DNA from 3 places in the Rhizobium sp. M10 genome. Region 2 is predicted to be linked to each of the others. Evidence: riboswitches for the same ligand, from Rfam matches in the RefSeq annotation. Region 2 holds a riboswitch; each other region holds the start of a gene.
The links. A riboswitch is a leader RNA that binds a small molecule or an ion and turns the genes downstream of it on or off. The one in region 2 is predicted to bind thiamine pyrophosphate.

Region 1 (10,382 bases), on a different contig from region 2:
TATCAGGGCGATGCAGCTTCAGCGGGCGTCGAAGATGGTGAGCGATGGTGTGGGCGGGATTCAGCGAGGCGAACGGATCCTGGAAGATCATCTGCACCGAGCGGCGGTAGCGGGCGATTTCGGCGGAATTCGCCGTTTCGACCGGCCGGCCTTTGTAGAGGATGCGGCCAGATGTCGGCAGATATTCGCGCATCGCCATGCGGGCGCAAGTGGTCTTGCCGCTGCCGGATTCGCCGACGAGCGCCAGCGCCCGGCCAGCGCGCAGCGAAAAGGAGATCGAGCGGGCAGCATGAACGGCGGACGCGCCGTGGCCGAAGGTCTTTGTCACCGTGTCGAGCGCAAGGATGGCCTCGCTCATAGCCGTACGCCTCCATGAAGTGAGGGGAAGGAGGCCCAGAGCTTCTTCGTGTAATCATGCTCAGGCGTCCGGTAGATCGCCTCGGCGCTGTTCTGCTCCACCAGCCTGCCAGACAGCATGATGCCGATGCGATCGCAGAACTGCACCATCAGCCCGAGATCATGGGTGATGAACAGCACGGAGAAGCCGAAGCTGCGGCGCAGCTCGTTGATCCGCTGCAGGATTTCGCGCTGGACGACGACGTCGAGCGCGGTCGTCGGCTCGTCCATGACGACGAGTTTCGGATCGAGCGCCATGCAGATGGCGATGACGATGCGCTGGCGCATGCCGCCGGAAAACTGATGCGGATAATCGCGCATGCGATCCGGCGCGATGTCAACGAGCGTCAGCATCTCGGCGGTGCGCTCGCGCGCTTGCGTGCGGCTCATGCCTTTATGGGTGCGCAGCAGGTCGTAGAATTGCGCCTCGATGCGCAGCACCGGGTTCAGCGAATTCATGGCGCTCTGGAAAACCATCGCGACCTCGCGCCAGCGGAAGGCGGCAAGCGCCCGCTGGTCGAGATCGAGTACGTCGCGGCCGTCGAGCAGGATGCGGCTCTCCTGGCGGATCAGCGCCGGCGGCTTGTGCAGGCGGCTGATGGCGAAGGCGATGGTGCTCTTGCCGCAGCCGGATTCGCCGGCAAGCCCGAAGACCTCGCCGGGCGCGACGTCGAAATTGACGTCGTCGACGGCGCGGAAATCCTTCTCTTCGCCGATATAATCGATGGTGAGGTTCCTCACCGAAAGCAGCGGTTGCGTCATAGGCGGCCCTCCCCGGAACGGACGAGCAGCGACCAGCGCTTCAGATGATTGCCGGTGCGCAGCCGCGGATTGGCGATCTCGTCGACGGCGAAATTCAGGAGCGACATGCCGATGCCGAGGAGGGCGAGCGCGAAGCAGGGGGTGAGAATATCCCACCAGGCGCCGACCGAAAGGGCCGAAACCTTCTGCGCGTTGTAGAGCATGGTGCCCCAGGAGATCGCCCGGGGATCGCCGAGGCCGAGGAATTCCAGCGTCGCCTCGGTGATGATCGCGAAGATGACGCTGCCGATGAAATTGATGCCGACGATGGAGATCACATTGGGGAAGATCTCGAATGTCATGATCCGCCATTGCGGCTCGCCCATCATCTCGGCGGATTTGACGAAATCCTTCTGCTTGACCGAGAGCGTCTCGGCGCGGGTGACGCGGGCGCCCCAGGCCCAGGAGGTGGCGCCGAGGATCAGGGCGATGACGACGGGGCTTGCCTGGCCGATGAAGGCGGCGAGCACCAGCAGCAGCGGCAGGTTGGGAACGACCAGCACCATATTGGTGAAGAAGCTGATGACCTCGTCGGTCTTGCCGCCGCGATAGCCGGAGATGATGCCGAGCGCGGTGCCGGCAAGGGTGATCAACAAGCCGGCGCCGAAGCCGACGGCCAGCGAGGTGCGGGCGCCGTAGATCAGCCGGGCAAAAACATCCTGGCCGATGCGGGTGGTGCCGAGAATATGGTCGAAGGACGGCGGCTGGTGCGGCCGCCCGGTGCGGGCGGCGGGGTCGTATTGGGTCAGCAGCGGCGCTGCGATCGCGACGATGACGATGAAGGCGATGATGACGAGGCCGGTGAGCGCCTTGCGGTTTCGAAGCAGGGTCTTCATCTCACGCTCCCTTCAGCCGCGGGTCGAGCATGACGTAGCTGACGTCGACGATGAAATTGGCGATCAGCATGGTCGCCGTCATGATCAGCAGCTGGCCCTGGATGACGGGATAGTCGCGGGCGAGGATCGCCTGGTAGAGAATGTTGCCGAGGCCGGGATAGTTGTAGACGACCTCCGTCACCAGCGAGCCGCCGAGAATGGTGCCGATGGCGATGGCAAGGCTGGAGACGGTCGGCAGCAGGGCGTTGCGCGCCGCATACCAGAGCATCACATGCCGGTCGGACAGGCCCTTGGCGCGGGCCATGACGATATAGTCCTCGCCGAGCAGGTTGATCATGTTGTTGCGCATGGTGACGGTGAAGCCGCCGATCAGCACGGTGCAGAGCGTCACCATCGGCAGGATGCCGTGATAGGCGACGCTGCCGAGATACTGCAGGCTGAAGGCCGGATCGAGCGACGGGTCGGCGGCATAGCCGTTCGGGAACCAGCCGAGCGTGAAGCCGAAGATGAAGAGAACGATCAGCGAGGTGACGACGGCCGGCACCGAGGTGGCGAAGATCGCGCCGACGGAGACGACGACATCGAACCTGCTGCCGCGGCGCCAGGCGGCGAGGATGCCGAGCAAGGTGCCGAGCGCAAAGCTGACGATCGTCGCCGTCCCCATCAGGGCGACGGTCCAGACCAGGGCATGGCCGAGCACCGAGGTGACCGGCAGCGGGAAATACTTGATCGAGCGGCCGAGATCGCCCGTGAAGATGCTGCCGAGATAGGTGAGATATTGCTGCCAGAGCGGCCCATCGACGAAGCCGAAGGTCAGCTTCAGCGCCTGCAGGCTTTCCGGCGGCAATTCGGTGCCGGCGCTCGAAAACATGATCTGCACCGGATCGCCCGGCATCAGCCGCGGCAGGAAGAAATTGATCGTCGCTGCCGCGATGAAGGCTGCCATGTAGAAGACGAGGCGGCGAAGCAGAAAAGCCATGGGAACTCCGTCGTAACGGGAGCGGCGTTGGAATCGCCGCTCCCGGGTCAATGCCTTTACTTGGTCGGCTCCAGCGCGAGCAGGTTCAAGAGGCGTGCCGGGTTCGTCCGCGAGATCGACGGATTGACGAAGGGGTTCTCCTTGGTCGACCAGCCGGTGAAGCGCTTGGTGTTGTACTGATACCAGTTCGGATTGTTGAAGACCGGAATGACAGGCATGTTTTCGGCGACGATGCGCTGTGCCTTGTTCATCGCTTCCTTCTGCTTGGCGAGATCGGCGGTATGGGTGAACTCGGTGACGAGTTTCTCGACCTCAGGATTGAACCAGCGCTGCGCGGTAAAGCGCGTCTTGCCCTTGTCCGAAGCGCTGAAGGCGCGCTTGTAGGGGTAGTAGGGCGAGGCCGAGGCCGGCAGGCTGTTGATCGCCGCATCGAAGCTGCCGTTGATGAGGTTGCCGGTCCAGACCGCTTCCTCGGGCGTTTCGATCTTGGCGTCGATGCCGACCGCTTGCATGCCTTCGACGGCGATGTTGACGGTGTCGACCCAGTCGGTCCAGGAGTTCGGGACAATGATCGAGAAGGAGATCTTGCTGCCGTCGGGATTGTCGCGGAAGCCGTCGCCGTCCTTGTCCTTGTAGCCGGTCTCGTCGAGCAGCGCCTTGGCGGCGTCGGCGTCATAGGTAGCGAACTTGCCGAAGTCGGCCTTGACCGACGGATCCGCCCAGCTCTTGTAAAGCTCGCCCATCAGGCCGGGATCTTCGTTCAGCGTCGGATAGCCGTAGCCGGCGACGTCGATCATCGTCTTGCGGTCGAGCGCCATCGACACGGCACGGCGGAATTTCAGGTCGTTGAAGGCCTTCTTGTTGTTCTCGTTCGCGGTTTCCAGGTTGAACAGAAAGGCGACCATGCTGCTCGGCGAATACCAGTAGTGGAAATGCGCCGGGTCCTTGGAGACATAAACATTGTCGATATCCGGAATGAAGGAGACGCCCCAGTCGAGCGTGCCGTCGGCCGTTGCCGTCAGGATCTGATTGTTGTCGGCAAGCTGTGGGAAGCGAATGCAATCGACCTTCAGATGGTCGTTGTCCCAATAGTGCGGGTTGCGGCACTGGTCATAGGTCTGGCCGGTAAAGCGCGGTACCTCGGTCAGCGGGCCGCTGCCGACCGGGTTCTCGTTGGCAAAGGTGACGGGATCGGCGACGTCCTTCCAGACATGTTCGGGAACGATCGGCAGCTGCGAGATCTGCTCGGCGGCAAGCGAGCTCGGATTGGCGAGCGTGAAGCGCACCGTCTCTCCGTCGACGGCTTGGACGTCGGTGACGAAGGTCCAGATGCTGACGAAATCGAGCGCCGGGAATTTCTTCAAGTAGTCATAGGTGAACTTGACGTCGGCTGCGGTCAGCGGCTTGCCGTCCGACCATTTCAGGTTCGGGCGCAGCTTGAAATCGATGCTCTTCAGATCGTCGGAGAGTTTGAAGCTTTCGGCCAGGCGATAGACCGGCTTGTTGCTGTCGAAGCGATTGAAGATGACCAGCGGCTCGTAGATGAAATCGAGCGTCGATTGGCGCGCCGAGGTCTGGTTGAACGGATTGAAGTTGCGCACCCAGGTCGTCGCCGGTTCGATATTGGCCGTCAGGATCGTTTGCGCCATGGCGGAGCCCGAAAGCAGTGTCAGGGCGGCGGCTGCGAGAAGATATTTTTTCATGTTCTATTCCCCTTTTTCTTATGCGGTGAGAGATGGCGCGCCGGTCAGGAGACCGAGGCGCTGGCAAACATGTCTTCGACTTGGCGGTGGGCGGCGCGGACGTCGACCTTGAGATTGCCGAGGCGGGCCTTGCCGGCGGCGATGCGTTTGAGCGCGGCGTCCGTCAGCGGCCGGGCGGTTCTGGCGGCGGCTTCGCTTTCCCTGACGTCGCCATGGCTGTGGAGCGCGATGTCGAAGCCCGCATCGAGAACTTGGCTCACGCGCTCCGGCAGCGTGCCCGAGAGCGATTCCATGAAGATGCAGTCGGAGATCAGCACGCCGTCATAGCCAAGATCGTTACGGATCACGTCGTGCATGATTGGCGAGACGGAGGCCGGCAATTCCCTATCGTAGGCGGGGTAGACGACATGGGCGACCATGGCCCAGGGCGTATCCTTCAATGCGACGAAGGGCTTGAAATCGGTGGCAGCGAGCGTCTCGCGGCTGGCGTCGACCACCGGACGCTCCTTGTGCGAGTCGAGCGTCGCCCGGCCATGGCCGGGAATATGCTTCATCACAGGCATGTTGCCGGTCTCGAGCAGGCCGTCGACCACCTCGCGGCCGAGAGCGGCGATGACATCGGGATCCGGGCCGAAGGAGCGGGCGCCGATGACCGCGCTCGTCGTCTCGAAGACGAGGTCGAGAACGGGCGAGCAGCCGCTGGAAAGACCGAGTTCCGTCATCATCGCGCCCATCGCCTGGGAGGAAAGGCGCAGCGCTTTTCTGCCGAGCTCGAAATCGCGGCGCGCTAGTTCGGCAAACTGGCCGAAGCTGCGGAAGAGCGGCCAGGGGCCGGCATCGAGGTGCTGGACGCGGCCGCCCTCCTGGTCGGTGAAGACCGGGGCGTCGTCGCGGCCGACGGCTTGCCGGAAGCGTTCGATCAGCCGCTTGGTCTGCTCCGGCTCGCGCTGATTGCGCCGGCCGACGAAGAGGCCGAGCGGATTGGTCTCGCGAAACAGCGCGAATTCATCATCCGAAATCACGGGATTGGGAAGGCCGACGAAAAGGGCGAGCGGGGTCGAGGACAATTCTGGTGCTCCGGTATCAGATGGTCATGTCGGCATGCTTCTCAGCATGCCTTCGTAGATGCCCTTGTCGGGGGCGGGGATGGTGATTGCGCCTGCGGTCTTGGCGTAGAAATCGACCGGGCCGGCATCGCCGATAAAGGCATAGGCATGGCCAAGCGTCTTCATGGTCTGAAGGCAGGCGGAAAACAGCGCGAGCCCGATACCCTTGCCGCGGGCTTCAGGATCGACTCCGGTCGGGCCGAAGAAGCCGCGCGCCGTCGTGTCGTAGCAGGCAAAGCCTAGCAGCTCACGGCCGTCGACGGCGATCAGGCAGGCAACGGGCTGGCGGGAGAAGGCGACCGAGACCTCGCTTGCCCAGTTCTCGCTGAACCGTTCGCGAACCCAATCGACGACGAGATGCAGTTCCGGGGGGAGGGCCGGGCGGATGGAGACACCGATATGATCGGCTTTCCGATTCAGATCGGCAAGCTTTGTGGAGTATAGACTCACAAGCAGGTCTGGCACCGGTCATTCCTCCTCATATTCCGTTATTGCGGAATATATCCCCTTTTAATGTCATAGACTTGGCTATCTGGCTGAGCTTGTCAACTGCGTTTTTCAAATGGCGCGACGCTGCTCGCCCCGATGCTCCCGCTCAAAAGCAAGCTGGTTGCCGAACGCAAAAACGGCCCGGGGAGGGCCGGGCCTGACAAAGTGGGCAACTTCTCTTTCGTAATGCTCGGCATAAGGCCACGGCCGTTCAGTTGACGTCCGTTGGCTGCCCCTCACCCTAACCCTCTCCCCGTAAGAACGGGGAGAGGGGACGTGCCCCGCGAAAAGTTTGGGGAACGGAGAGGTTGCAGCATATCCCCTTCGCCCCGTTTACGGGGAGAGGTGCCGGCAGGCGGATGAGGGGCGGCAGCCCTCAGTACCCGTCTTTCCAAAGCGCATGAAAATGGTGCACCGGGCCGTGGCCGGAGCCGACGGTGAGGCTGCCTGAAGCCGCAACCGCGCCGGCGAGATAATCCTTGGCGATGGCGACCGCCTCCGGCACCGAGGCGCCCTTGGCAAGCTCGGCCGCCAGCGCGCTCGACAGCGTGCAGCCGGTGCCGTGGGTGTTCTTGGTCGGCACGCGTCGGGCTTCGAACCAGTGCAGGCCGTCGGCCGCGGCAAGCACGTCGGGGCTTTCCTCGCTGTCGAGGTGACCGCCCTTGACCAGTACGGCGGCCGGGCCGAGCGCGCGCAGCTGCTCGGCCTGCGCCGCCATCTCGGCGCGGTTTGTCGCGACCGGCTGGTGCAGCAGGGCGGCGGCCTCAGGCAGGTTCGGGGTCAGCAGCGTCGCCAGCGGCAGCAGCCGGCGGGTAAGCACATCGATGGCTTCGGGCGCCAGCAGGGCGGCACCGCCCTTGGCGATCATCACGGGATCGATGACGATGGGGATGCCGCGCCGATCGGCGAGCGCTCCAGCAACGGCTTCTGCGATGCCGGCATTGGCGATCATGCCGATCTTGACGGCATCGACACGCACATCGGCAAAGACGGCGTTGATCTGATCGGCAACGAATGCAGGCGGCACCAGATGCACGCCGGTGACGCCTTGGGTGTTTTGCGCCGTCAGCGCGGTCAGCACTGCCATGCCGTAGACGCCGCGGGCGGAAAAGGCCTTGAGATCGGCCTGGATGCCGGCGCCGCCCGAGGGATCGGAGCCGGCGATGGAGAGGACGTTGCGGATCATGCACGGACCTTTCGGATTTCAGCGGCGATGCGGCGCGTCGCCGCTTCCGGATCCGGCGTGCCCGAGATGGCGGAGACGACGGCAAGCCCGCTTGCGCCTGCGGCAAAGACGGCGGCCACATGGTCCGCCTTGAGGCCGCCGATCGCAACCGAGGGCACCGGCGAGGCCGCCACCAGCTTGGCAAGACCGTCAAAGCCGATCGGCTGCTTGTGGTTGGCCTTGGTCGGGGTCGCAAACACCGGGCCGACGCCGGTATAGTCGACGACATCGGGATCGACGGCAGCGGCAAGCGCTTCGGTTTCGACCGACAGGCCGAGGATCATCCCGGGACCGATCATCGCCCGCGCGCTCACCGCATCCATGTCCTCCTGGCCGATATGCAGACCGTCGGCGCCGATGGCGATCGCCGCCTCGACATCGTCGTTGACGATGAGGCGGGCGCCGGTGCCATCAAGCGCCTGTTTCAAGGCGCGTCCGGTCGTAATCATCCCGGCCGTGCCGGCATGTTTGTCGCGCAGCTGCACCATCGTCGCGCCGCCGGCAACGGCAAGACGCGCGGTCTCGACCATGCCGATCCCGGCGCAGAGATCGGGATCGAGGACGAGATAGAGCGAAAGGTCGAAACTCTTCATGCCGCCGATATCCTTGCCCGGGCATCGAGCGTTTCGGCATCGAGCGCGTTCAACGCGTCGAGGAAGCGCCATGCGAAGGAGCCGGGACCGGCCGCACCGAGCGCTGCCTCCTCGCCCGCGATGGCGAAGGTTGCGAGGGCGGCGACCGTCGCGCCGAACAGATCCTCGGGCACGGTGGCGGCAAAGGCGCCGACGAGGCAGGTGAGCGAGCAGCCAAGCGCGGTGACCTGCGGCATCAAGGCCGATCCGCCTGTGATGCGCACCGCCCGCTCGCCGTCGGTGACGAAATCGACGGCACCGGTGACGGCGACAATCGCCTGCTGCCGCGCGGCCAGCCATCGCGCCGAACCTTCGGCCTGCTCGACCGGATCGCGGCTGTCGACTCCCTGGCCGCGGCTCTCGCCGCCGGCAAGCGCGATGATCTCGGAAGCGTTGCCGCGGATGATCGTGGGTTTGAGCGCCAGCAGAGCAGCGACCGCATCGCGGCGAAAGGCAGTGGCATAATGGGCGACCGGATCGAGCACCCAGGGTTTGCCGGCCGAGGTCGCCGCCTTCGCCGCCGCCTGCATGCCGTCGATCCATTGCGTCGACAGCGTGCCGATATTGACGGTCAGCGCGCTCGCGATGACGGCGAACTCGCCGGCTTCCTCAGCCGCATGCACCATGGCCGGCGAGGCGCCCGCGGCCAGGAGAACATTGGCGGCGATGTTCATCGCGACATAATTGGTGATGCACTGAACGAGCGGCGGCTTCTCGCGCATCGCCTTCAGCATGGCTCCTGGTGTGCTCCTGGTCTGCATGTGGCCCCTTTCAGGCGGGGGCGAGCACGGGGTCATTCGTGCGGCGGACCGCGACCCCGAGCGACTCCCTCCGCCGGCATTATCCGGTTCAGGTTCGAAGGGTGCTTCTCAGCCCGCCTGTCGACGAACGCCCCTGTCTCTCATCGGGTTCTTTTTCGCAGAGAACGGGGCGGATGTCATCCCGAAAATGACAGTCCTGCGACGGCGCGGCGCGTGAAGTCCGCTGCGGACACGCTATCATCCTCGACGGCCAGGCCCGGGCTTTACGGGGGCCGAGAGCTTGCCGCCGATTCGGGTCTTGATCAGGTTTTCCCGAATACGGCCCACGGATTCCGTCCCAGGCTGCATTGGCCGCCGCCTTTTCACCATTCGGTTGTCCTTTCCCTTCCGAGAAGAACAGTCGCAGCAACCCGCGGGTGTGACGAATTTCTGAAATACATCTCAGTATTCGTAGGCGGCATCGAGGATAAAGCCGGCGCCTTGGAATGTCTTTTCTTCAAAATGAGTACGGCTCATCTTTCGCAGATTTTTCTGGATGGCCGCCGATGCGGAATTATTCATCCTATCCGATTATACGCCTGATTTTCAATAAAAACGAGCAGGTGACCAGCTTCGCGTAAGTTGCGCATCGTCTCATGTCCGTCGCCAAGCGGTTTTATTCGAATTTCGGAATCTGTTGGCGATTTCGTTGCGAATGGGGTCTCGGGCAAACTGAGCGTAATCTCCCAGAACGCGAAATAAATACCTAACGCAAACTTTACCGTGCTGACACGTTAAGGTTGACCAAATTGCGGATTGTAGCGATATGACTTCCAACCAAAATAAAATCTTCCTGAAGTTGCATTTTAAATGAAGAAATTTTTGAAAAGCGGCATGAAGCGGGTCCTTTGGACGATCGCCCCCATTCTGATATCGATCGCCTGCACGAGCCCATCCTTTTCGCAATCTCCTGATGGTCAAGAACCGGAACAGGCGCCGGCGCAACCTGCGCCGGCGATAAAATCGCAGAAATTCGACGACTGGTATTATCGCTGCACGGGTTCGGCAGGCACCGAGGCCTGCGAAGTCGCTCAGGTGGCGCAAGTCGCCAGGGACGGCAAACCCGTCAATATCCTGACGCTGGCGATCTCGGCGCCGCCGGCCGCGCCTGCCGCACCTTCCGACAAGGGCAAGGGCAAGCCGCGGCTGATGCTGACCGCCCTTCTGCCGCTCAATGTTTTCCTGCCCTCGGGCCTGTCGATCAAGGCCGACGGCAAGCCCGTCGCCAAGCTCGATTACCGCAATTGCAACCAGACCGGATGCTGGGCGCAGCTGGCGCTGGATACGAAAATGACCGCGGCGCTGAAGAAGGGCGCGGCGGCCGAGGGGCTGGTGCGGCTGATGAATGGCCAGGACGTCAATATCCGCTTCTCGCTGAAGGGGCTGAAGCCGGCCCTCGACGAGCTTCAGTCCGT
Region 2 (10,382 bases):
TGCAATTCCTGGCCGGTCATCCCCGGCTCCGGTATAGGCAACGGCATTCGGCATCTCGGAAGGGAAGCAAAAGGTAGATCAGCACAATAGCATATTCGCACAAGCGAATTCGTCAAATGTGATGAAATGCCAAAAAAGGTCCAAGTAAATCAGCAGATAAGCTGACCGCCGTTGATCTCGAGGACTTGGCCCGTAATGTATCCGGAGAGCGAAGAAGACGCCAGGAACAGATAGGCGGGAGCGCAATCCTCGGCCGTGCCGAGCCGTTGCAGGGGAATGGATTTTCGCGTCTGCTCCAGCTTTTCGCGGGAGGAATAGCGCTCATGGAAATCCGTCTCGATCGTTCCCGGCGAGACGCAATTGACCCGGATGCCATCCGGCGCCAGCTCACGGGCAAGCGCCTTGGAATAGGTGGAAACGAAGGCTTTCGAGGCCGAATAGACCGAAGAACCGGGACTGCCGCCAGTCAGCGCTGAAATCGAAACCGTGTTGACGATAGCCGCGCCTTCGGCCGCCTTCAATGCCGGCAACAGCGCCCGGGTCAGCGCCACCACCGACGTCTGGTTCAGCCGCACGATCGCTTCATAATCCGCGTCGGTCAGCGTCGCGGCCGGAAAACGGCCGAGCATGGTGCCGGCATTGTTGACGAGCACATGCACCTTGTCGAAGAAGGCGAGAGCGTCCTCTGCAAATTGCGCAGCGCCGCCGACCGCGGTGAAATCGGCGTTGAGCAACAGCGCCCGTCTTTCCGATTCAGCCGTCAGCAGGAAATCCGGCAGATCCCGTCCCGGTTTGCGCCCGGTATGGACGATCACCTTCGCGCCGCAGTCCAGGAACTGCCGGGCCACCTCGAGGCCGATGCCCCGCCCGGCGCCGGTGACGACGACATTGCGATTTTCGAATAGTCTCGGATGGAACACGAAGCCGTCCTCCTCGCGGACGATGCCGCCGGTTGCGTCATTCGCCCTTAACATATGCGCGCGCCGGCCGAAAGAAAGGCACGCATCGATCTTTCCGCGCAGGAGAGAGCTCCGGGAGGCTCAGCTTTCGTTCCCGCTCTCCAGAAGCCGCGCACCCGGCCCTTCCTCGCCAAGCCGATCGCAGGGATTGCGCAAGGGGCAGCTGTCGATCGACAGACAGCCGCAGCCGATGCAGCCGGTCAGACGGTCTCGCAGCAGGCTGAGCCGTCTGATTCGCTCGTCGAGTTCATTCTTCCAGCGCGCCGACAGCGTCTGCCAGTCAGCAACCGTCGGCGTGCGCCCCTGCGGCAGGGAGGCAAACGCCGTCTGGATTTCCGAAAGCGGAATGCCGACACGTTGCGCCACCTTGATGATGCCGAGCCGGCGAAGCACGTCACGTCCGTAACGCCGCTGATTGCCGCGCGTGCGGATGCTGGAGATCAGCCCCTTGGCCTCATAGAAATGCAATGCCGAGACGGCAAGACCGCTGCGTTCCGCCACTTCGCCGACCGTCAAAAGCCTGCCGAGCGGCGTAACGGTGATCGTATCCATCGCCTCTTGACCTCAATATTAGTTGAGGTTTTATAACGCCTGCTCCCCCGGGCGTAAAGCCCAGGTGCAGGAAGGAGCGACAGTCAGATCACCCGGTCGATAGCGGACTGAAATCATGGCGCCGGCATTTGCCACCCTCGCCACGGCCGCGTCCTGCCGATATATCCGCCTGAGACGAGCTCGGGTTCCGTTCCCGGCAGGTACGGAACCTCGGAAAACACCCGGGCAGGACTCCGCCCGGGTGTTTTTTCGCGTCCGCGGTTCCGTTCCGACCCGGCGGACGGATGTGTGATTTTGCGGTTGCGGTAAGAAAACCCCGATGATAGTTTTCGCTGAAATAACAGGGGAGCTCCGTGTCGCCGGGGCTGAGATGAGAAGCGCAAGCCTCCGGACCCTTCAAAGCTGATCTGGGTAATGCCAGCGGAGCGAGGTTCAGATGTTTTCCGGCGCACAAGTGTCACCCTTTCCGATATCCGGCAGGCTGGCCGGCACCATTCCCGATGTCTTCGACAGGTTTGCGCATCTGCGGCGCCGCGCGACTTTTCAAGCGCGCCAAGGGCGCCGCGGCACTTTGAATCGCTGCATGATTTTGTCCTTGGATCGATTCCGACCTGAAGAATCATGCAGCCGGACGAAAGCCTGAAATCGACGCTGATGACATCGCCACCACCATCGGATTCGCGCCTTGCCGCGCTCGGTGCCGCCCTCTACCGGGCGACCCCCGCCCTGCTCGCCGGTTTTGCTTTTCTGGCCGCATGGGAACTTTATGTCGATCTCTCCGGCATCAAACCGTCCATCCTGCCGGCGCCTTCGCGCATCCTGACCCAGGGCTGGCTGAACCGCGAAGCGTTGATATCAAACACTTGGCCGACGCTCGGCGCCACACTCGGCGGCTTCGCCCTGTCGCTCGCCTTCGCTTTCGTCTCGTCGATCCTGATGGATTTCATGCCCTTCATGCGCCGGGCATTGCTGCCGATCTTCATTGCGAGCCAGACCCTGCCGCTGGTGGCGATCGCGCCCCTCGTCGTCCTCTGGTTCGGTTTCGGCCTGTTGCCGAAGATATTGCTGGTTGCGCTCGTCACCTTCTTCCCGCTGCTCGTCGCTTTGCTGCAGGGTTATGAGGCAACCGACCGCGACATCGCTGAACTCTTGAACTCGATGAAGGCAAGCCGCTGGCGCATTTTCCGCCTGGCCCGGCTTCCCTCCTCGCTGCCCTATTTCTTCGCCGGCCTCAGGATCTCGATCACCTATGCCGTCGTCGGCGCGATCTTTGCCGAATATGCGGGAGCCGCACGCGGCCTCGGCATCTATATCCTCAACGCCAAGAACAATTTCCGGCCGGATCTCGTCCTCGCCGCCGTCGTCGTCAGCGCCGTACTGACACTCTGCCTCTTCGGAGTGACGCTGATGATCGAGCGCCTCGTCATGCCCTGGCAACCGTCCGGGGAGCGCCGCCGATGACCGATGAACTGGTCGAACTGCGCAAGATTTCGAAATCCTTCGACGGCATGCAGGTGCTCGGCGACATTTCGCTCGCTGTCGCAAGCGGCGAGTTCGTCTCGATCGTCGGCCCCTCCGGCTCCGGAAAGTCGACGGTACTCCGACTGCTGACCCAGGCGCTTCGACCCGATTCAGGCGCCTTGCTCTTCAAGGGCGCCCCGCTGGAACAGGCACCGCATTCCTTTGCCTTCATGCCGCAACGCGACGCGCTGATGCCCTGGCGCCGGATCATCGACAATGCCGCACTCGGCCTGGAGGTGGGCGGCATGAGCCGTCGCGCCGCCCGCGCCACCGTGGCGCCGCTGTTCGAGCATTTCGGCCTTGCCGGCTTCGAACACCATTATCCCGCCGAGCTCTCCGGCGGCATGCGCCAGCGCGCCGCGCTGTTGCGCACCGTCGTCCAGAGCCAGGACATGCTGCTGCTCGACGAGCCTTTCGGCGCGCTGGACGCGCTGACGCGCACGCAGATCCAGGAATGGCTGCAGGGCATGTGGACGCAACATCGCTGGACGGCCTTGTTGATCACCCACGACGTTCGCGAGGCGGTGTTCCTCTCCGACCGGATCTACGTGCTATCGGCGCGCCCGGCGCGTATCATCCGCCAATTCCGCGTTCCCCTGCCCCGCCCGAGAAGCATCGCCGATCTCGGCTCGCCGGCGGCCCAGGCGATCGAGACCGAAATCCTGCAAACCCTGCTTCATCCGCTAGAACAGGATGATTTTAGGCCGGTCGGCCTAAATCAGAATCCTGTTCCAATTTAAAGAGTTAGAGCATGATGTCGTCCGAAAACCGCTCACACTTTTCGGCATCATGCTCTAGAGACCTGAGGAGGTCACCATGCTGCTTCTCACCCGTCGACAGACGATCCTCGCCGCCCTGGCGACAAGCCTCGCCGGCCGCACCGCCTTCGCCCAGTCAGCGCCGGCAAAGGTTCGCATTGCGCTCGACTGGACGCCCAACACCAACCATATCGGCATCTATGTCGCCAAGGCGAAGGGCTTCTATGCCGCCGCCGGTCTCGACGTCGAAATTCTACCCTTTACCGACACCAGCGCCGGCACGCTGGTGTCGAACGGGGTCGCCGATTTCGGCATCAGCAGCGAGATCGAGGCCATGACGCAGCGCGCCGGCGGCGGTGACGTGAAGATGGTCTACGGCGTCGTCCAGACCGAAACCGCGCGTCTGATCTATAAGGCCGGACGCGACGACATCAAAAGCCCTAAAGATCTCGACGGCAAGACCTATGGCGGCTTTGGCGGCACCTGGGAGAGCGCTCTGATCTCCGCGATGATCCGCAATGACGGCGGCACGGGCGACGTCAAGACCGTCACCCTCGGCACTTCCGCCTACGAGGCGCTGGACAATGGCTCGGTCGATTTCACGCTGGAGATCTACACCTGGGAAGGCATCGCCGCCGAGCTGGAAAACCGCAAGCTCGGCCGCTTCCACTATTCCGATTATGGCATTCCCGACGAGCAGACGACCGTCATCGTTTCCAGCGACGCCTATCTTGCGGTGAGTCGGGAACACGCCCGCGCCTTCATCCAGGCCACGCGCCAGGGTTATGCCTATTCCGTCGACCATCCTGACGAAGCCTGCGACCTGCTGATTTCCAACAGCAATGGCGCACTGATGAATACGGAACTGGTAAAAGCGTCCCAGAAGGCATTGATCGACGGGCATTTCCTCAAATCCGAGGCCGGCGTGATCGGCACAATCGACCCGGCGAAGGCCGATGCCATCGGCGCCTTCCTGCTCGAGAACGGCATCCTGGTCGATGCGAATGGCGCAGCACTCAAGGAGAAGCCGGACTTTTCCACCTATTATACCAACGAACTCCTCGGCTGAACGCCGCCCCGGCCTTGCCCGCGGCGGCGTTCCGCGGCAAGTTTCGGATCGGGACAGTTTGAGCCGGATCGGGCAGGGTGGGGAATAACATGCGACCACAGGAGAGACTGGCCGGAGCGGACTTTCTGCGCGCGACGGCCTGCCTGCTGGTGCTTGCTCATCATCTCGCGCTCCGGCTGGATATGCGCCGAATTCCCGATGAATTGGCGTCGACGGCGCACATCCTCCGCTTCGGCAATTTCGGCGTCGCCATTTTCTTCGTGCTCAGCGGCTTTCTTCTGGCCCGTCCCTTCTGGCGCGCGCTCGATGACGGCAGCGACATGCCGAGCCTCGGGACCTACGCCATCCGCAGGGCGGCGCGCATCGCCCCCGGCTTCTGGGTCGCCGCCACCGTCAGCTTCGTTGTCAGCCTGACGCTGCTTGCCGCGCCGCTGACACCGGAGCTTGCGCTTCGCTACATCTCCGGAATGCTGTTCATGAGCCAATGGCATTGGCGCACGTTTTTCCCTGTCGAAGCCAACGGACCGCTCTGGTCCATCCCCTTCGAGGTCACCAGCTATGTGCTCCTGCCCGCCTGCTTTCTCCTGCTGTTTCCCCTGCCGCGGCTGCGGCAGCGCCGGTTGCTGGCCCGTTCCGCCTGGCTCTGCGTCATTGCCGTCGTCCTCATTGCCCATCTGGCAATCCTGAGGCTCTTCGCGCTCGACGACATCGAGCGCGGCTGGGCCTATGGCCTGCAGGGCGGGGCGAAGGAATGGATGCCCAATTACAATCCGATCGGCTTCTTCGCGGTCTTCGCGCTCGGCGCGCTTGCCGCCGGCATCGACGTCATGCTGCCTGCAAGGCGCTCCTTCTGGTTCGATGCCGCAGCGCTTCTCGCTTTTGCCATTGCCGGCTACCGCCTCGCCATATCGCCCGGCGGTTCGGCCGAGGCTTACGGCTGGCTCGACATACCTTACGGATTTCCGGTTTTTCCGCTGGCGATCGCAGCCGCGCTCGTATCGCTCTGCCATTCGCATCGCCTGGGCAGGCTGCTCGACAACGCTCCCGTCCGCTACGTCGCCAAGATCTCGTTCGGCATTTATATCTGGCAGGAGATCATCCTGACATTGATCCAGAGACTCGATCCCGGTTCGTTCGGCGCCTCCTCGGACAATGTCGTCACCGGCTGGCTGCAATCCTGCGGGCTGACGGTGGCGCTCGTCCTTCTGGTGGCAAGTCTCAGCTATCACCTGCTTGAACGACCGGCGATCGACTTGGGAAACCGTCTGACATCGCACTCACCCGATCGGGCTACTCCTTTTAAAGTATAATTTCGTTTCCACTTCAACTACAGGCATTAAGGTTAACAGGGAATACTCCCATTTTTGGTGTCTTTAGGGTTAGCAATTTCCTATTTATCCCGATGACAAACCTTACGTGAGCATGTATTTGTCTCCCTACAGTTCAGTATTGCATCTAAACTTACGGGCCTTGCGTAATGAATGCTTTTACTTCGAAGACGAATTCACGCTTCGATCCGTCTCAGCGTCAGATCAAAATCAGGACCCTGGTCATCGCGAACTCCAACATTCGCCAGCCGGAGAGCTTTTCCAATGGCGAAGGAAAGGCGGCGCTGCGACTGGCCGTGAAACGGCTGATCGACATCGTCATCTCGGCCAACGCCCTCCTCGTGCTGGCGCCGCTTTTTCTGGCGATCGCTCTTTTCATCAAGCTCGACGATGGCGGTCCGGTGTTCTTCCGCCAGATCCGCTGGGGGCTGAACGGCCGGAAGATCAACGTCTTCAAATTCCGCTCGATGCGGGCGGAAGCTTGCGATCCCAGCGGCGTCCAGCAGACCGTCAAGGGCGACGCCAGGATGACCGGCATCGGCGCAATGCTCCGCAGGACCAATATCGACGAACTGCCGCAACTGCTGAACGTCCTCAGGGGCGAGATGTCGCTGGTCGGCCCACGCTGCCATGCTATCAACATGCGCGCAGCCGGCAGGCTCTACGAGGAAGTGGTGCCGAACTACCACCATCGACACATCATGCGCCCCGGCATCACCGGCCTCGCGCAAACACGCGGCTGGCGCGGCCCGACGACACGGCCGCTGGAAGCCCGGGCCCGCATCGCCTGTGATATCTATTATGTCAGGAATTTCAGCCTGCTGCTCGACCTGAAGATCCTGTTCAAGACACTGATCATCGAGCTGCGCGGCGGCACCGGCTTCTGAGACGCTGCGGCAAAACAGCGGCTGCATAATCCGTCAGCAGCGCAGGCCGCTCCGAAAGATTGTGGCGCGCTTTTGAAGTTTTCCCTGATCTGATTGAAGCCGTCTGTTTTCTCAACCGAAACAGCCGGCCGCGTTCGTTTGAAGCCGCACGACAACGCTGTTTTCCGTATCCAAGGAAGACGACAGACACAAAAAAAGCGGCCATTGAGGCCGCCTTTCAATGAAGCTGTCGTTACCCGGTCAGTCCTGCTGGACGATGCCGCGCAGATGCGTCAGTTCCATGATGAAATGCTCGAGCTTCGACTTGTGCTCGTGCAGCTCGGCATGTTCGAGCTCCTTGCGGGCGGCCTCGATACGACGGGTCAGCTCGTCCTTGTGGAGTTCCTCGACCGGAACGGCGGATTCGGCAAGCAAAGTGCAGCCTGTCGGCAGGATATCGGCAAACCCGCCGAACACGACATAATCCTGCTTCTTGCCGGAAGCCGAACGTACGCTCACCACACCCGGCTTGATCGTCGTCATCGTCGGCGCGTGGTGCGCCATGACGGTCATTTCGCCCTCGGTCGCGGGAATGACGACCTCTGTCACCATCTCCGACAGCAGCAGACGCTCCGGCGAAACGAGCTCAAAGTTGAAATTGTCAGCCATCAGTGACTTACCTTCTCGGCTATGGCTTTTGCATCTTGCAATTTGGTCCCGCAGAACGGGCAGTGCATTATCGCCTGGTCGAGATATCCGAGGCCTTCCTCGGTCTGAACCAACCCCACGACCATCATGATCACGCCGTTGTCGGCACGGTAGACGGTAGGTGCTGCCGGTTCCGGAAGTTCCGCCACGACCCCTTTCAGGGAGTCGCAGCAGAATATCTCGTCCTGAGCATCGCTCATCAGGCAGCAGCGAGCTTCTTGGCCTTCTCGACAGCTTCGTCCATCGATCCGACCATGTAGAAGGCGGCTTCCGGCAGGTGGTCGTATTCGCCGTTGACGAGACCCTTGAAGCCCTTGATCGTGTCTTCGAGGGCGACGAGCTTGCCCGGCGAACCGGTGAAGACTTCGGCGACGAAGAACGGCTGCGACAGGAAGCGCTCGATCTTGCGGGCGCGGGCAACGGCGATCTTGTCCTCTTCGGATAGTTCGTCCATGCCGAGGATGGCGATGATGTCCTGCAGGGCCTTGTAGCGCTGCAGCGTCGACTGAACCTTACGGGCCACTTCGTAATGCTCTTCGCCGACAACCATCGGGTCGAGCATGCGCGAGGTGGAGTCGAGCGGATCGACGGCCGGGTAGATGCCCTTTTCAGCGATCGAACGCGACAGAACCGTCGTTGCGTCAAGGTGGGCGAACGAGGTTGCCGGCGCCGGGTCGGTCAAGTCGTCGGCCGGAACGTAAATGGCCTGGACCGAGGTGATCGAGCCGGTTGTCGTCGTGGTGATGCGCTCCTGCATCTGGCCCATGTCGGTTGCGAGCGTCGGCTGATAGCCGACCGCCGACGGGATACGGCCGAGCAGAGCCGACACTTCGGAACCGGCCTGCGTGAAGCGGAAGATGTTGTCGACGAAGAACAGAACGTCCTGGCCCTGGTCGCGGAAGTGTTCGGCGACCGTCAGGCCGGTCAGGGCGACGCGGGCGCGCGCACCCGGCGGCTCGTTCATCTGACCGTAAACGAGCGCAGCCTTCGAGCCTTCGCCACCGCCATGCTTGTTGACGTTCGATTCGATCATTTCATGGTAAAGGTCGTTGCCTTCGCGGGTGCGTTCACCGACGCCTGCGAAAACCGAGTAACCACCATGCGCCTTGGCGACGTTGTTGATCAGTTCCATGATCAGAACGGTCTTGCCGACGCCGGCACCGCCGAAGAGGCCGATCTTGCCACCGCGTGCATACGGGGCGAGAAGGTCGACGACCTTGATGCCGGTAACGAGGATCTGCGCTTCCGTCGACTGGTCGACATAGGCAGGCGCATCCTGGTGGATGGCGCGCTTGTGAGCGGTGACCAGCGGACCTGCTTCGTCGACCGGCTCGCCGATGACGTTCATGATACGGCCGAGCGTCTCGTTGCCGACGGGAACCATGATCGGAGCGCCGGTATCGGTAACCAACTGGCCGCGAACGAGACCTTCGCTCGAGTCCATGGCGATCGTGCGAACTTCGTTTTCACCCAGATGCTGGGCGACTTCGAGAACCAGACGGTTGCCGTTATTGTCGGTTTCGAGCGCGTTCAAAATCGCCGGCAGTTCGCCTTCGAAAGCAACGTCGACGACGGCGCCGATAACCTGGGTGACTTTGCCGACAGAGCGGGTAGCTGCCTCAGCCATATTCTTACCCTCTTTCCCTAACTCAGAGCGCTTCCGCGCCCGAAATGATTTCAATCAGTTCCTTGGTGATCTGAGCCTGACGCTGACGGTTGTAGCTAAGCGTCAGCTTGTTGATCATCTCACCGGCATTGCGCGTCGCATTGTCCATGGCGCTCATCTTGGCGCCCATCTCGCCCGCGACGTTCTCAAGGAGAGCACGGAAGATCTGGACGGAGATGTTGCGCGGGATCAGATCGTCGAGGATCGACGCCGGATCCGGCTCGTATTCGTAGACGGCGCCGGCATGGGCGGCATCTTCGGCAGCGGCTTCCGGAGCCTTGGCCGGGATGAGCTGCTGCGCGGTCGGAACCTGGCTGATCACCGACTTGAACTCGGAGTAGAACAGCGTGCAGACGTCGAACTCGCCGGCCGAAAACATCTCGATGATGCGCTTGCCGATCTGGTCGGCATTTTCGAAACCGATCTTCTTGACGTCGCGCAGCTCCTTGCGCTCGATGATCAGCGGCGCAAATTCGCGGCGAAGGATGTCGTAACCCTTCTTGCCGACGGTGAAGATCTTCACCGTCTTGCCCTCGGCAAGCAGTTTGCGGACATGATCGCGCGCAAAGCGGGCGATCTGCGAGTTGAAGCCGCCGCAAAGACCGCGCTCGGCCGTGCAGACCACCAGCAGATGGACCTTGTCCTGGCCGGTGCCGGTCATCAGCGCCGGTGCGCCATCCGCATCGGTGACGGCCTTGGCGATGTTCGCCAGAACCGCACCCATGCGCTGCGAATAGGGCCGGGCGGCCTCGGCCGCCTCCTGCGCACGCCGAAGCTTCGCCGCGGCGACCATTTTCATCGCCTTGGTGATCTTCTGCGTCGCCTTGACGGAGGCGATCCGGTTTTTCAGATCCTTAAGTGAAGGCATCCGTGATCCGTCCTAACTTAGGGCCTGATTACGAGAAAGACTTTGCGAAGCTATCGAGAGCAGCGGTGAGCTTGCCCTTGGTATCGT
Region 3 (10,382 bases), on a different contig from region 2:
GCATAGGCGGCGTCGGCCTGCTCGTGGGTCGATTTCAGGCCCGAATAGGTGGAGGCAAGCGTGTCGATGGCATTGCGCTCGGCCTTCAGCGCTTCGAGCGCGCGTTTGAGTTCCGCAAGCTTCGTGCTCGACGACCGCTTCTTGTAGATCCCATTGGCTTCGTCGGCTGCCGTTACCAGCGAACGGCTGAGGCCGGCGAGGCCCGAGCTTGCCGAGAACAGCAACTCGCCGAGCTCGCCCTTGCTTTGTATGATGGCGTTGCCGCCTTCCTTGAGCGACTGGTCGTCGAGCGAGAACATGGTGCGATAGGCGTCGCGGCCGACGCCGCCGAGCGCGCCGGCCAAAAGCGCCTCGTTCACAGCCTGTCCCCGATCATCGACGAGGCTGCCGGTCCGCAATTTGAGCCGGGCCAACTCGTGGTCCGCGCCTCCGAATTCCAGCCGCGCACCGACCTTCATCGTGTTGTAGGGATGCAGGAAATTGTAGGTGCTGCGCTCGCCTATGCCGTAGAGCAGGTCGAGATAGGCGGCGAAGGTGGTCGACTTGCCCGCTTCGTTGAGGCCATAGACGATGTGCAGATCGGGCGAACCCGGTCGGACCGCGCCGAAATCGATCGAGTGGTCGGTGAACTTGCCATAACGGATGAGGTCGAGACGGCGCAGGCGCATCAGCTGTCTCCCCGCTCCGCAGCCTTCATCCGGGCGGCGATGTCCTCGGCGCCGTCGGCGAGAAGGCTGTCGATGAAGCGTTCGAAACCCGCCTCGTCATGCCCGGCAAATGCCCGGCTCTCGGGCGGCAGGTCGGCGAGCAGGTCGCGGACCATCTCCCTGACATCGTCGCGAAACCCGCTGCGGGCGATGACCTCGTCCCGCATCAGCGCGCCGAGCTCGATGACGGGATCGGCAACGGCTTCGTCGGCGAGGGGCACCGGCGCTTCGAAGGCGAGCTCCAGCTTCTCGATCCAGGTCCGGCCGATGCGGTCACCGCGCTGCTCGGCTTCCGCCTGCATGAGGTCGACATCGCGGCGAAGCTGCCAGGAGAGCGGCGTGCGACCGGAAAGCCTGAGGCGCGCGACGAGATGCGGCGAGGCCGTATGATCGCGCTGCGCCGTCAGTGCCGCTTCGATCACCATGGCCGCATCACGCCAATCATCGACACCCGTGAGGTCGACATCGACGCGCTCGAACTGCGCGATGCTGGTGCGCCGCTCCTCGACCGTCACCGTCCGGTCGTCCGCCACGGTCACCAGCGACACCGTCTTGACGCCCGACTCGTTGATGTCGCGGCCTTGCGGCATGCCGGGCATGATGACCGTCGCCGTGCCGGGATAGTGGCTGCGCTGATGAAGATGGCCGAGCGCCCAGTAGTCGAATCCCGAGGCGTGAAGGTCGAGCACGTTACAGGGCGCATAAACGTCATGGCCGGCCGATCCGGCAAGGCTCGTATGCATGATGCCGATATTGACCGCACCTGCGACCGGCGGCTTGAACTTCGGCAGAAGCGGGTCCGGCGCCTGCGGCTTGGCGAAGCTCAGACCGTGGATCGCGATCGACAGACTGCCCTTCGTCGCCTCCACGGTCTCGGCGTGGCCGCCGAAGACCCTCACCGTATCGGGCATCACCAGCTCCCTGGCGATCTTCGACATCGCATCGTGATTGCCGCGGATCTTGAAGACGCAAATCCCCGCCCGGTGCAGCCGTTCCAGCTGGCTTGCCAGGAAGCGCGCCGTCTTCATCGACGTCTGCTCGCCGTCATAGAGATCGCCGGCGATGACCAGCGCATCGACCTGCTCCTCGAGGCAAAGGTCGACGATCGCGATCAGCGCCTGCCGGCTGGCGTCACTCACGAGATCGGCCAGCTCGGCGTTGCGAAGCGCCAGCGACCGCAGCGGAGAGTCGAGGTGGAGATCGGCAGTGTGAACGAAACGATAAGCCATGAATGCAGAAATCGCGTTGCGACAGAATGATGAGCCGGTGCCGTCGGACAGATGAACGCGCGGTCGCTGTCACGTGGCCGTGAGGATGAGAATATGGAGCACGCGTCCAAGGGGCGCGAGCGAAATGGCCCGGCAAACCGGCCCATCCACAATCAATGTTGCTCGACCGGGGCCGGTCCGGCCGCCGGCACACTCTACGATACCAGCCGATCGGCGACCAGCATCGACAGCCACTGCCTTGAAACGCAAAAGGGCTTCTTGACACAAAGGCCGCTGCGGTCTTTGATGGCGACCATTCACCAGGGGTGTCCCGGCAAGGGGCTGAGATTCTGCTAGACGATTCGGCTTTGCCGATTGTGGCGCAGTGACCCGTTGAACCTGATCCAGTTCATACTGGCGTAGGGACGGTGCGGACGCTGCGGCTGTTGGGCGGATTTTCGCTTTGTCGCGCAAGGCGTCTTTCCATCATTCCAACACTGGAACTGGGTCTCCAAACGTCAAACCTTGGAGCCTCATCCATGAATATTGTTGCACCCCAGCTTACTCCCGTCGTCACTACCGGCTCGCTTCCGGCCTCGACCAAGATCGTCAAACCCGGAACGCTCTATCCGGATCTGCGCGTACCGATGCGCGAAATCAGCCTTCACCCGACCTCCGGCGAGCCGCCGGTTACGGTCTATGATTCCTCCGGCCCCTATACCGATCCGGCCCATATGGTTTCCATTGACGCCGGGCTGCCGCGTTTGCGCGAAGCCTGGGTCAGGGCGCGTGGCGACGTCGAAGCCTATGAAGGCCGGGTGGTGAAGCCTGAAGACAATGGTTTTGCCACGGGCGAGCGGCTGACGCCGGAATTTCCCATTCGCAACACGCCGCTAAAGGCAACGGCCGGACGCGCCGTCACCCAGCTCGCCTATGCGCGTGCCGGCATTATCACCCCGGAAATGGAGTTTATCGCGATCCGCGAAAACCTCGGCCGGCAGGCCGCGAAGGAGGCGCTCGCGCGCGACGGCGAGAGCTTCGGCGCGCATGTTCCGGATTTCGTGACGCCCGAATTCGTGCGGCGGGAAGTCGCCGAGGGCAGGGCGATCATCCCCGCCAATATCAACCACCCCGAAACCGAACCGATGATCATCGGCCGCAATTTCCTGGTGAAGATCAACGCCAATATCGGCAATTCGGCGGTCACCTCGTCGATGGCGGAAGAGGTGGAGAAGATGGTCTGGGCGATCCGCTGGGGCGCCGACACGGTCATGGACCTTTCCACCGGCCGCAACATTCACAACATCCGGGAATGGATCATTCGCAATTCGCCGGTTCCGATCGGCACGGTGCCGCTTTACCAGGCGCTCGAGAAGGTGAACGGCATTGCCGAAGATCTGACCTGGGAAGCCTATCGGGATACGCTGATCGAACAGGCCGAGCAGGGCGTCGATTATTTCACCATCCATGCCGGCGTGCGGCTTGCCTATATCCCGCTCACCGTCAATCGCGTCACCGGCATCGTCTCACGCGGCGGCTCGATCATGGCCAAGTGGTGTCTGCATCACCACAAGGAGAGTTTCCTCTACGAGCATTTCGAGGAAATCTGCGACATCTGCCGTGCCTATGACGTATCCTTCTCGCTCGGCGACGGTTTGCGTCCGGGGTCGATCGCGGACGCCAATGACGCAGCGCAATTTGCCGAACTCGAAACCCTCGGCGAATTGACCAAGATTGCCTGGGCGAAGGACTGCCAGGTGATGATCGAGGGCCCCGGCCATGTGCCGATGCACAAGATCAAAGAGAATATGGACAAGCAGCTCAAGGTCTGCGGCGAAGCCCCCTTCTATACGCTCGGACCGCTGACGACCGACATCGCGCCGGGCTATGATCACATCACCTCCGGTATCGGCGCCGCCATGATCGGCTGGTTCGGCACGGCCATGCTCTGCTACGTCACGCCGAAGGAGCATCTGGGGCTGCCCGACCGCAGCGACGTCAAAACCGGCGTCATCACCTACAAGATCGCCGCCCATGCCGCCGATCTCGCCAAGGGACATCCGGCCGCCCGCATCCGCGACGACGCGCTGTCGCGCGCGCGCTTCGAATTCCGCTGGGAGGATCAGTTCAACCTCTCCCTCGACCCGGATACGGCCCGCTCCTTCCACGACGAGACCCTGCCGAAGGAGGCGCACAAGGTGGCGCATTTCTGTTCGATGTGCGGCCCGAAATTCTGCTCCATGCGAATTTCCCACGACATTCGCGCCGAAGCTCAGAAAGAGGGATTGGAAGCGATGGCGGCCAAGTACCGCGATGGCGGCGATCTCTACATGCCGGTCGCAGAGGTCGCGAAAACTCCCGCCGGAGAATGATCATGCGCGTTCTCGTCAAAGGGGCCGGCGTTGCCGGCCTCACCGTTGCCTGGCAGCTCTATCGCCACGGCTTCCGCGTCACCCTTGCGGAGCAGGCCGACAAGGCCGGCGCCGGCGCATCCGGCTTTGCCGGCGGCATGCTGGCGCCGTGGTGCGAACGGGAAAGTGCGGAGGAGCCGGTGCTGACGCTCGGTCGCCTTGCCGCCGATTGGTGGGAGGCGGCATTGCCCGGCCATGTCAATCGCCGGGGAACGCTTGTCGTGGCGGGCGGGCGCGATGCCGGCGAGCTCGACCGCTTTTCCCGCCGGACAAGCGGATGGGAATGGCTGGACGAGGCGGCGATCGCCGCTCTGGAGCCTGATCTCGCCGGCCGCTTCCGCAGGGCGCTGTTCTTCCGGCAGGAAGCGCATCTCGATCCACGGCAGGCGCTCGCCGCCCTGGCCGCAGGGTTGGAGGACGCCCGCATGCGTCTCATGCTCGGCGTCACGGGCGAAGCTGATCTTGCCCATTATGACCGGGTAATCGACTGCACCGGTGCCGCCCAGATCGGCCGGCTGCCTGGATTGCGCGGTGTTCGAGGCGAGATGCTCTGCATCGAAACAGGCGAGGTCAGTCTCTCCCGCCCCGTCCGCCTGCTGCATCCGCGCCACCCGATCTATATCGTGCCGCGCGAAAAAAACCGCTTCATGGTCGGGGCGACGATGATCGAAAGCGACGATGCCGGCCCGATTACCGCGCGTTCGCTGATGGAATTGCTGAACGCCGCCTACGCCTTGCATCCCGCCTTCGGCGAGGCACGGGTTACGGAAACCGGCGCAGGCGTGCGGCCCGCTTATCCCGACAATCTGCCGCGCGTGACGCAGGAGGGACGCACCCTCCATGTCAACGGCCTCTACCGCCACGGCTTTCTGCTGGCGCCGGCCATGGCCGCAGAGGTCGCGCGGCGTCTTCTCACAGAACAAGGACCTCAGGAAAGGAGGGCGTCATGACCTTCATCATCAATGGCGAGGAACAGGAGGTCGCGGCCGCGACGCTCGCAGATCTGCTTCTCGCTCTGGACTACGAAGGCGGGTGGCTCGCAACCGCGGTGAACGGCGAACTGGTGCACCGCGAGGATCGCGCCGATTTCGTGCTCGGCGAGCGCGACCGCATTGAAATTCTCTCACCGATGCAGGGAGGCTGACATGCTGAAACTCTACGACGTCGAGGTCCATTCCCGGCTGCTGCTCGGCACCGCCCGCTACCCATCGCCCGCCGTCCTGGCAGAAGCCGTGAGACGCTCGAAGGCCGAAATTGTCACCGTCTCGCTGCGGCGCGAGGCCGCCGGCGGCAAGGCGGGCGGCGCCTTCTTCGAGCTGATCCGCGAGCTCGGCGTGCGGGTGCTGCCGAATACGGCCGGGTGCCACAGCGTGCAGGAGGCTGTGCTGACGGCGAAGATGGCGCGCGACGTTTTCCGCACCGACTGGATCAAGCTCGAAGTGATCGGCCATCACGATACGCTGCAGCCCGATGTCTTCGGCCTTGTCGAAGCGGCACGCATCCTGACCGGGGAGGGCTTTCAGGTCTTCCCCTATACGACCGACGACCTTGTCGTCGCCGAAAAGCTGCTCGAGGCCGGCTGCCGCATCCTGATGCCCTGGTGCGCGCCGATTGGCTCCGCCATGGGACCGGTGAACCCGATGGCGCTGCGGTCATTCCGAGCACATTTTCCTGACGTGCCGCTCATCGTCGATGCCGGCATCGGCCGCCCGTCGCATGCCGCCGCCGTCATGGAGTACGGTTACGACGCCGTTCTTCTCAACACCGCCGTTGCCGGCGCAAGCGACCCTGCCGCCATGGCCGAGGCCTTCGCACTTGCCATCGATGCCGGCCGCCTCGCGCATGGCGCCGTGCCGCTGGAGCCGCGCGACATGGCCGTTCCTTCCACTCCCGTCATCGGAAAGGCCGTCTTCTCATGACGCTCGACCCCTTCTATCTCATCGTCGACAGCGCCGAATGGATCGAGCGTCTCGTGCCGCTCGGCGTCAAACTCGTCCAGCTGCGCATCAAGGACCGGCCGGAGCCGGTGCTTCGCGAGCAGATCCGGCGTGCGAAAGCCGCCTGCGTGGCAGCGGGCTGCCAATTGATCATCAACGATTACTGGAGGATGGCGATCGACGAGGGATGCGATTTCATTCATCTCGGGCAGGAAGACCTGATGGCGGCCGATCTGGCTGCCATTCGCCGCGCCGGCCTGAAGCTCGGCCTTTCCACGCACGATCCATCAGAACTAGAAACCGCGCTGGCCGCCGCGCCGGACTATGTTGCCCTTGGGCCGGTCTGGCCGACGATCCTCAAAGAAATGAAATGGGCGCCGCAAGGCGTCGAACGCCTTGCGGCCTGGCGGCGGCGCGTCGGACCAATGCCGCTCGTGGCCATTGGCGGGATCACCGCCGAACGCGCGCCGCTGGTATTGGAAAACGGCGCCGATAGCGCTGCCGTGGTCACCGATATCACCCGCAATCCGGATCCCGAGGCCCGCACACGACAGTGGCTGGCCGCGACCGCACCTTGGCGATCTGTCGGTTGAGACGCCGCACCTGATCCCGATGAAATATATTTCATGTCGTGAATTATATTGACAGTCCTCGAGCTTTACGCTTAGCTGCCCATACCGGACGTCGAGGAGGAAGTCCGGACTTCAACACGATCAGCGGCGCTTTTCGGCGCCCTCGGGCTTTTGGGAGAGGCTTCGGCCTCAAGGAGGACTCTTGCGCACTTTACTCACCACGACCGCAATGGCGGTTTTTGCTGCAACGTTTATCGCCGGCTCCGCCGCCGCTGCTACGGAGAACCCGTTCCGCTGCAAGCCGGGCGAAAAATACGTCATGAACGTCATGGTTTCGGGCGTCGAATACTGGTTCCCGGTTTACGAGATGTTCAAGCAGGCGGGGCAGCAGCTCGGCTGCGAAACGGAATATACCGGCACACCGGAATATGACGTCAACAAGCAGATCGCCACCTTCGACCAGGCGCTGGCGCAAAATCCGGCCGGCATTCTCGTTCATCCGATGAACTCCGACCCGTTCATCGAGCCGATCAATCGCGCCATCGGCCAGGGCACGGCGGTCGTCACCTTTGCGGCAGACTCGCCGCTCTCCAAGCGCGTCTCCTTCATCACCTCGGACAATACCCGCGAAGGCACCTATGCCGCCGATGCGATCGCCGAGAAGATGGGCGGCAAGGGCGAATATGCCGTTCTCGAAAACCCCGGCCAGGACAACCACGACAAGCGCATCGCCGCCTTCATCGCCCGCATGGAAGAGAAGTGGCCGGATATGAAGCTCGTCGGCCGCGCCGCATCCAACCAGGATCCGACCAAGGCTTACCAGGGGCTTTCCAGCCTCATCCAGGCCAACCCGAACCTCGGGGCGGTTTTCATGCCGGAGGCGAATTCGGCGATCGGCGCCGCGCAGGCCAACAAGGAAACCGGCGGCAAGGTCCTCGTCATGTGCGCCGACGTCAATGCCAATATCCTCGACATGATCAAGGCGGGCGAAGTCTTCGGCTCGATCAACCCGAACCAGGGCATGCAGGGTTACATGGGCTTCATGCTGCTGTGGCTCGCCAAGCACCCGGAACTGATCGATCCGATGAACGACGCCAAGCGCTCGGGCTTCAACCCGATGAGCATCCCGGTCGTCGACAACGGCCTCTCGATCGTGACCGCGGCAAATGCCGACGACTTCTATTGGGACAAGTACCTGAAGCATCGCGGCACGAAGGGCATCGAGGAATAAGACCCCGACAGGCCATCCGCGTCGCCTGGCGCGGATGGCCGAGACGGAGAGGAGGAAGATGATGGCGGAGCCCATGCTCACCATTCATGGCGTCACCAAGCATTTCGGGGCGGTGAAGGCGTTGACGGATGTCGACTTCACGCTCGAGCGAGGTGAAGTCCATGCGCTTTGCGGCGAGAACGGCGCCGGCAAGTCGACGCTGATGAACATCATCGCCGGCGTGCTGCAGCCGACCGAAGGCGAAATCCGCGTCGACGGCAAGGCTGTGCGCATTTCCTCTCCGGCCGCCGCCCAGTCTCTCGGCATCGGCCTGGTGCATCAGGAAATCGCGCTCTGCCCGGATGCGACGGTCGCTGAAAACATGTTCATGGCGGCGACCAACCGTCGCCGGGCGCCGCTCATGAACTACCGCGGGCTGGAGCGCGATGCGCAGGCGGTGATGAACCGGCTTGCCGCGATCAATGTCCGCCGTAAGGTTGCCGACCTACCGATATCAAGTCAGCAGCTCGTCGAGATCGCCAAGGCGTTGACGCTCGACTGCCGCGTGCTGATCCTCGACGAACCGACGGCTGCCCTGACCGAGACCGAGGCGCAACAGCTCTTCTCGATCATCCGCGACCTCAAGTCGAACGGCATTTCGATCATCTATATCAGCCACCGCATGGCGGAAATCTTCAGCCTCTGTGACCGGGTCACCGTGTTCCGTGACGGCCGCTACGTCTGCACCGACCGCATTGCCGACGTGACGCCTGACGACGTGGTGCGCCGCATGGTCGGCCGCGAAATCACGCAGCTCTATCCCGACAAGCTCGGTGCCGGCGAAACGTCAGGCGAGATCATTCTCGAGGTCGACGGCATCAGTGACGGGGTGCGTTTTCACGACGTCAGCTTCGGCCTGCGCAAGGGCGAGATCCTCGGCATCGGCGGCCTTATCGGCTCCGGCCGCACGGAAATCGCCGAAGGCATCTGCGGATTGCGGCCGCGCACGGCGGGAACCGTCCGCCTGCAGGGCGACGTGAGACCGATCCGCGCCTATTCCGATGCCGTGAAAGCCGGCATCGTCTACCTGTCCGAGGACCGCAAGGGGTCAGGCGTCTTTCTCGAAATGTCCATCGCGCAGAACATATCAGTGCTGGATCTGAAGGCGCTCACCAATTCGGTCGGCCTGCTGAATGGCCGCGCGGAGGCCGCGCTAGCAGATGATTTTGCCCGAAGGCTTGCCGTGCGCATGAGCGGCATCGAGGCGCCGGTGAAATCGCTTTCCGGCGGCAACCAGCAGAAAGTGGCGATCGCCAAGCAGCTCGCGGTGAAGCCGAAGGTCATTCTGATGGACGAGCCCACGCGCGGCATCGATGTCGGCGCGAAAGCGGAGATCCACCGCCTGCTGCGCGAGCTGGCAAGCTCGGGCATCGGCATCATCGTCATCTCGTCGGAAATGCCGGAGCTGCTCGGCCTTTCCGACCGTCTGCTGGTCGTCCGCGAGGGACGCATCGCCGGCGAACTCGGTGCCGACGAGATGTCGGAAGAGGCCGTGATCCGCCTTGCTTCCGGCATGGGCAGCGCAAGGGCGGCAGACCATGCCGCGTGAAGAGAACATGGGAGAGAGGGAAATGGCAATCGACACGATGGCGGCAGGCTTGCCCAGGACGTCGTCCTTCAAGCGCATCGGCACGATGCGCGAGGCCGGGCTGATCGCGATCATCCTGGCGCTCGGCATCATCATGAGTTTCGCCTCGCCGCACTTCCTGACGCTCGGCAATTTCCGCGCGATGCTGATGAGCTTTTCCGTGGAAGGCATCGTCGTCGTCGGCATGACGATCCTGCTCATCGTCGGCGGCATCGACCTTGCGGTCGGCTCCGTCGTCTGCTTCGCGATGGTGCTTTCGGGCTCGCTCTTTCTCGCCGGACTCGATCCGTGGACGGCCTCGCTTGCCGGCATTCTTGCCAGCAGCGCCATCGGCGCCATCATGGGTTTCTTCGTGACCGTCGTCGGGCTCAACCACTTCATCACGTCGCTGGCGGGCATGGTGATCGTGCGTGGCCTCTGCCTCATCATCACCAAGGGCACGCCGCTCTCGCTCTTCACGCTGCCTCCCGGCTTCAAGGCGGTGGGGCAGGGCACGTTCTACGGCATTCCCTATGTCATCCTGATCTTCGTCGCCGTCGTCATGCTGTTCGATTTCCTGCTGCGCCGGGCGACCGCCTTCCGCAAGGTGTTCTACACCGGCAGCAATGAAAAGGCGGCGCTCTATTCCGGCATCAAGACGAACCAGGTGAAGTTCTGGGTGACGGTGCTCTGCTCGACGCTCGCAGGTG

Region 1: linked by a shared signal. The riboswitch ahead of thiM (hydroxyethylthiazole kinase) and the one ahead of CO671_RS11325 (ABC transporter permease) in region 2 are both predicted to bind thiamine pyrophosphate.
Region 3: linked by a shared signal. The riboswitch ahead of thiC (phosphomethylpyrimidine synthase ThiC) and the one ahead of CO671_RS11325 (ABC transporter permease) in region 2 are both predicted to bind thiamine pyrophosphate.

The regions. Positions count from the first base shown of each region.
Region 1 covers NZ_NWTA01000024.1:50,003-60,384, forward strand. Annotated here, with positions in the region: gene CO671_RS27455 (ATP-binding cassette domain-containing protein) at 1-358, opposite strand, end outside; gene CO671_RS27460 (ABC transporter ATP-binding protein) at 355-1,158, opposite strand; gene CO671_RS27465 (ABC transporter permease) at 1,155-2,033, opposite strand; gene CO671_RS27470 (ABC transporter permease) at 2,035-3,012, opposite strand; gene CO671_RS27475 (ABC transporter substrate-binding protein) at 3,069-4,715, opposite strand; gene CO671_RS27480 (glycoside hydrolase family 3 N-terminal domain-containing protein) at 4,760-5,782, opposite strand; gene CO671_RS27485 (GNAT family N-acetyltransferase) at 5,807-6,286, opposite strand; gene thiD (bifunctional hydroxymethylpyrimidine kinase/phosphomethylpyrimidine kinase) at 6,687-7,496, opposite strand; gene thiE (thiamine phosphate synthase) at 7,493-8,128, opposite strand; gene thiM (hydroxyethylthiazole kinase) at 8,125-8,928, opposite strand; TPP riboswitch at 8,977-9,073, opposite strand; gene CO671_RS27505 (invasion associated locus B family protein) at 9,778-10,382, shown strand, end outside.
Region 2 covers NZ_NWTA01000005.1:358,039-368,420, reverse strand. Annotated here, with positions in the region: gene CO671_RS11340 (metalloregulator ArsR/SmtB family transcription factor) at 1-47, opposite strand, end outside; gene CO671_RS11335 (SDR family oxidoreductase) at 150-920, opposite strand; gene soxR (redox-sensitive transcriptional activator SoxR) at 1,041-1,511, opposite strand; TPP riboswitch at 1,844-1,957, shown strand; gene CO671_RS11325 (ABC transporter permease) at 2,166-2,972, shown strand; partial or broken gene CO671_RS11320 (ABC transporter ATP-binding protein) at 2,969-3,780, shown strand; gene CO671_RS11315 (ABC transporter substrate-binding protein) at 3,849-4,859, shown strand; gene CO671_RS11310 (acyltransferase) at 4,949-6,169, shown strand; gene CO671_RS11305 (sugar transferase) at 6,337-7,074, shown strand; gene CO671_RS11300 (F0F1 ATP synthase subunit epsilon) at 7,315-7,722, opposite strand; gene CO671_RS11295 (hypothetical protein) at 7,722-7,961, opposite strand; gene atpD (F0F1 ATP synthase subunit beta) at 7,961-9,388, opposite strand; gene CO671_RS11285 (F0F1 ATP synthase subunit gamma) at 9,411-10,295, opposite strand; gene atpA (F0F1 ATP synthase subunit alpha) at 10,324-10,382, opposite strand, start outside.
Region 3 covers NZ_NWTA01000013.1:179,353-189,734, forward strand. Annotated here, with positions in the region: gene CO671_RS21445 (AAA family ATPase) at 1-668, opposite strand, end outside; gene CO671_RS21450 (DNA repair exonuclease) at 668-1,936, opposite strand; TPP riboswitch at 2,228-2,359, shown strand; gene thiC (phosphomethylpyrimidine synthase ThiC) at 2,455-4,287, shown strand; gene thiO (glycine oxidase ThiO) at 4,290-5,276, shown strand; gene thiS (sulfur carrier protein ThiS) at 5,273-5,470, shown strand; gene CO671_RS21470 (thiazole synthase) at 5,472-6,245, shown strand; gene CO671_RS21475 (thiamine phosphate synthase) at 6,242-6,856, shown strand; gene CO671_RS21480 (substrate-binding domain-containing protein) at 7,038-8,066, shown strand; gene CO671_RS21485 (sugar ABC transporter ATP-binding protein) at 8,128-9,654, shown strand; gene CO671_RS21490 (ABC transporter permease) at 9,677-10,382, shown strand, end outside.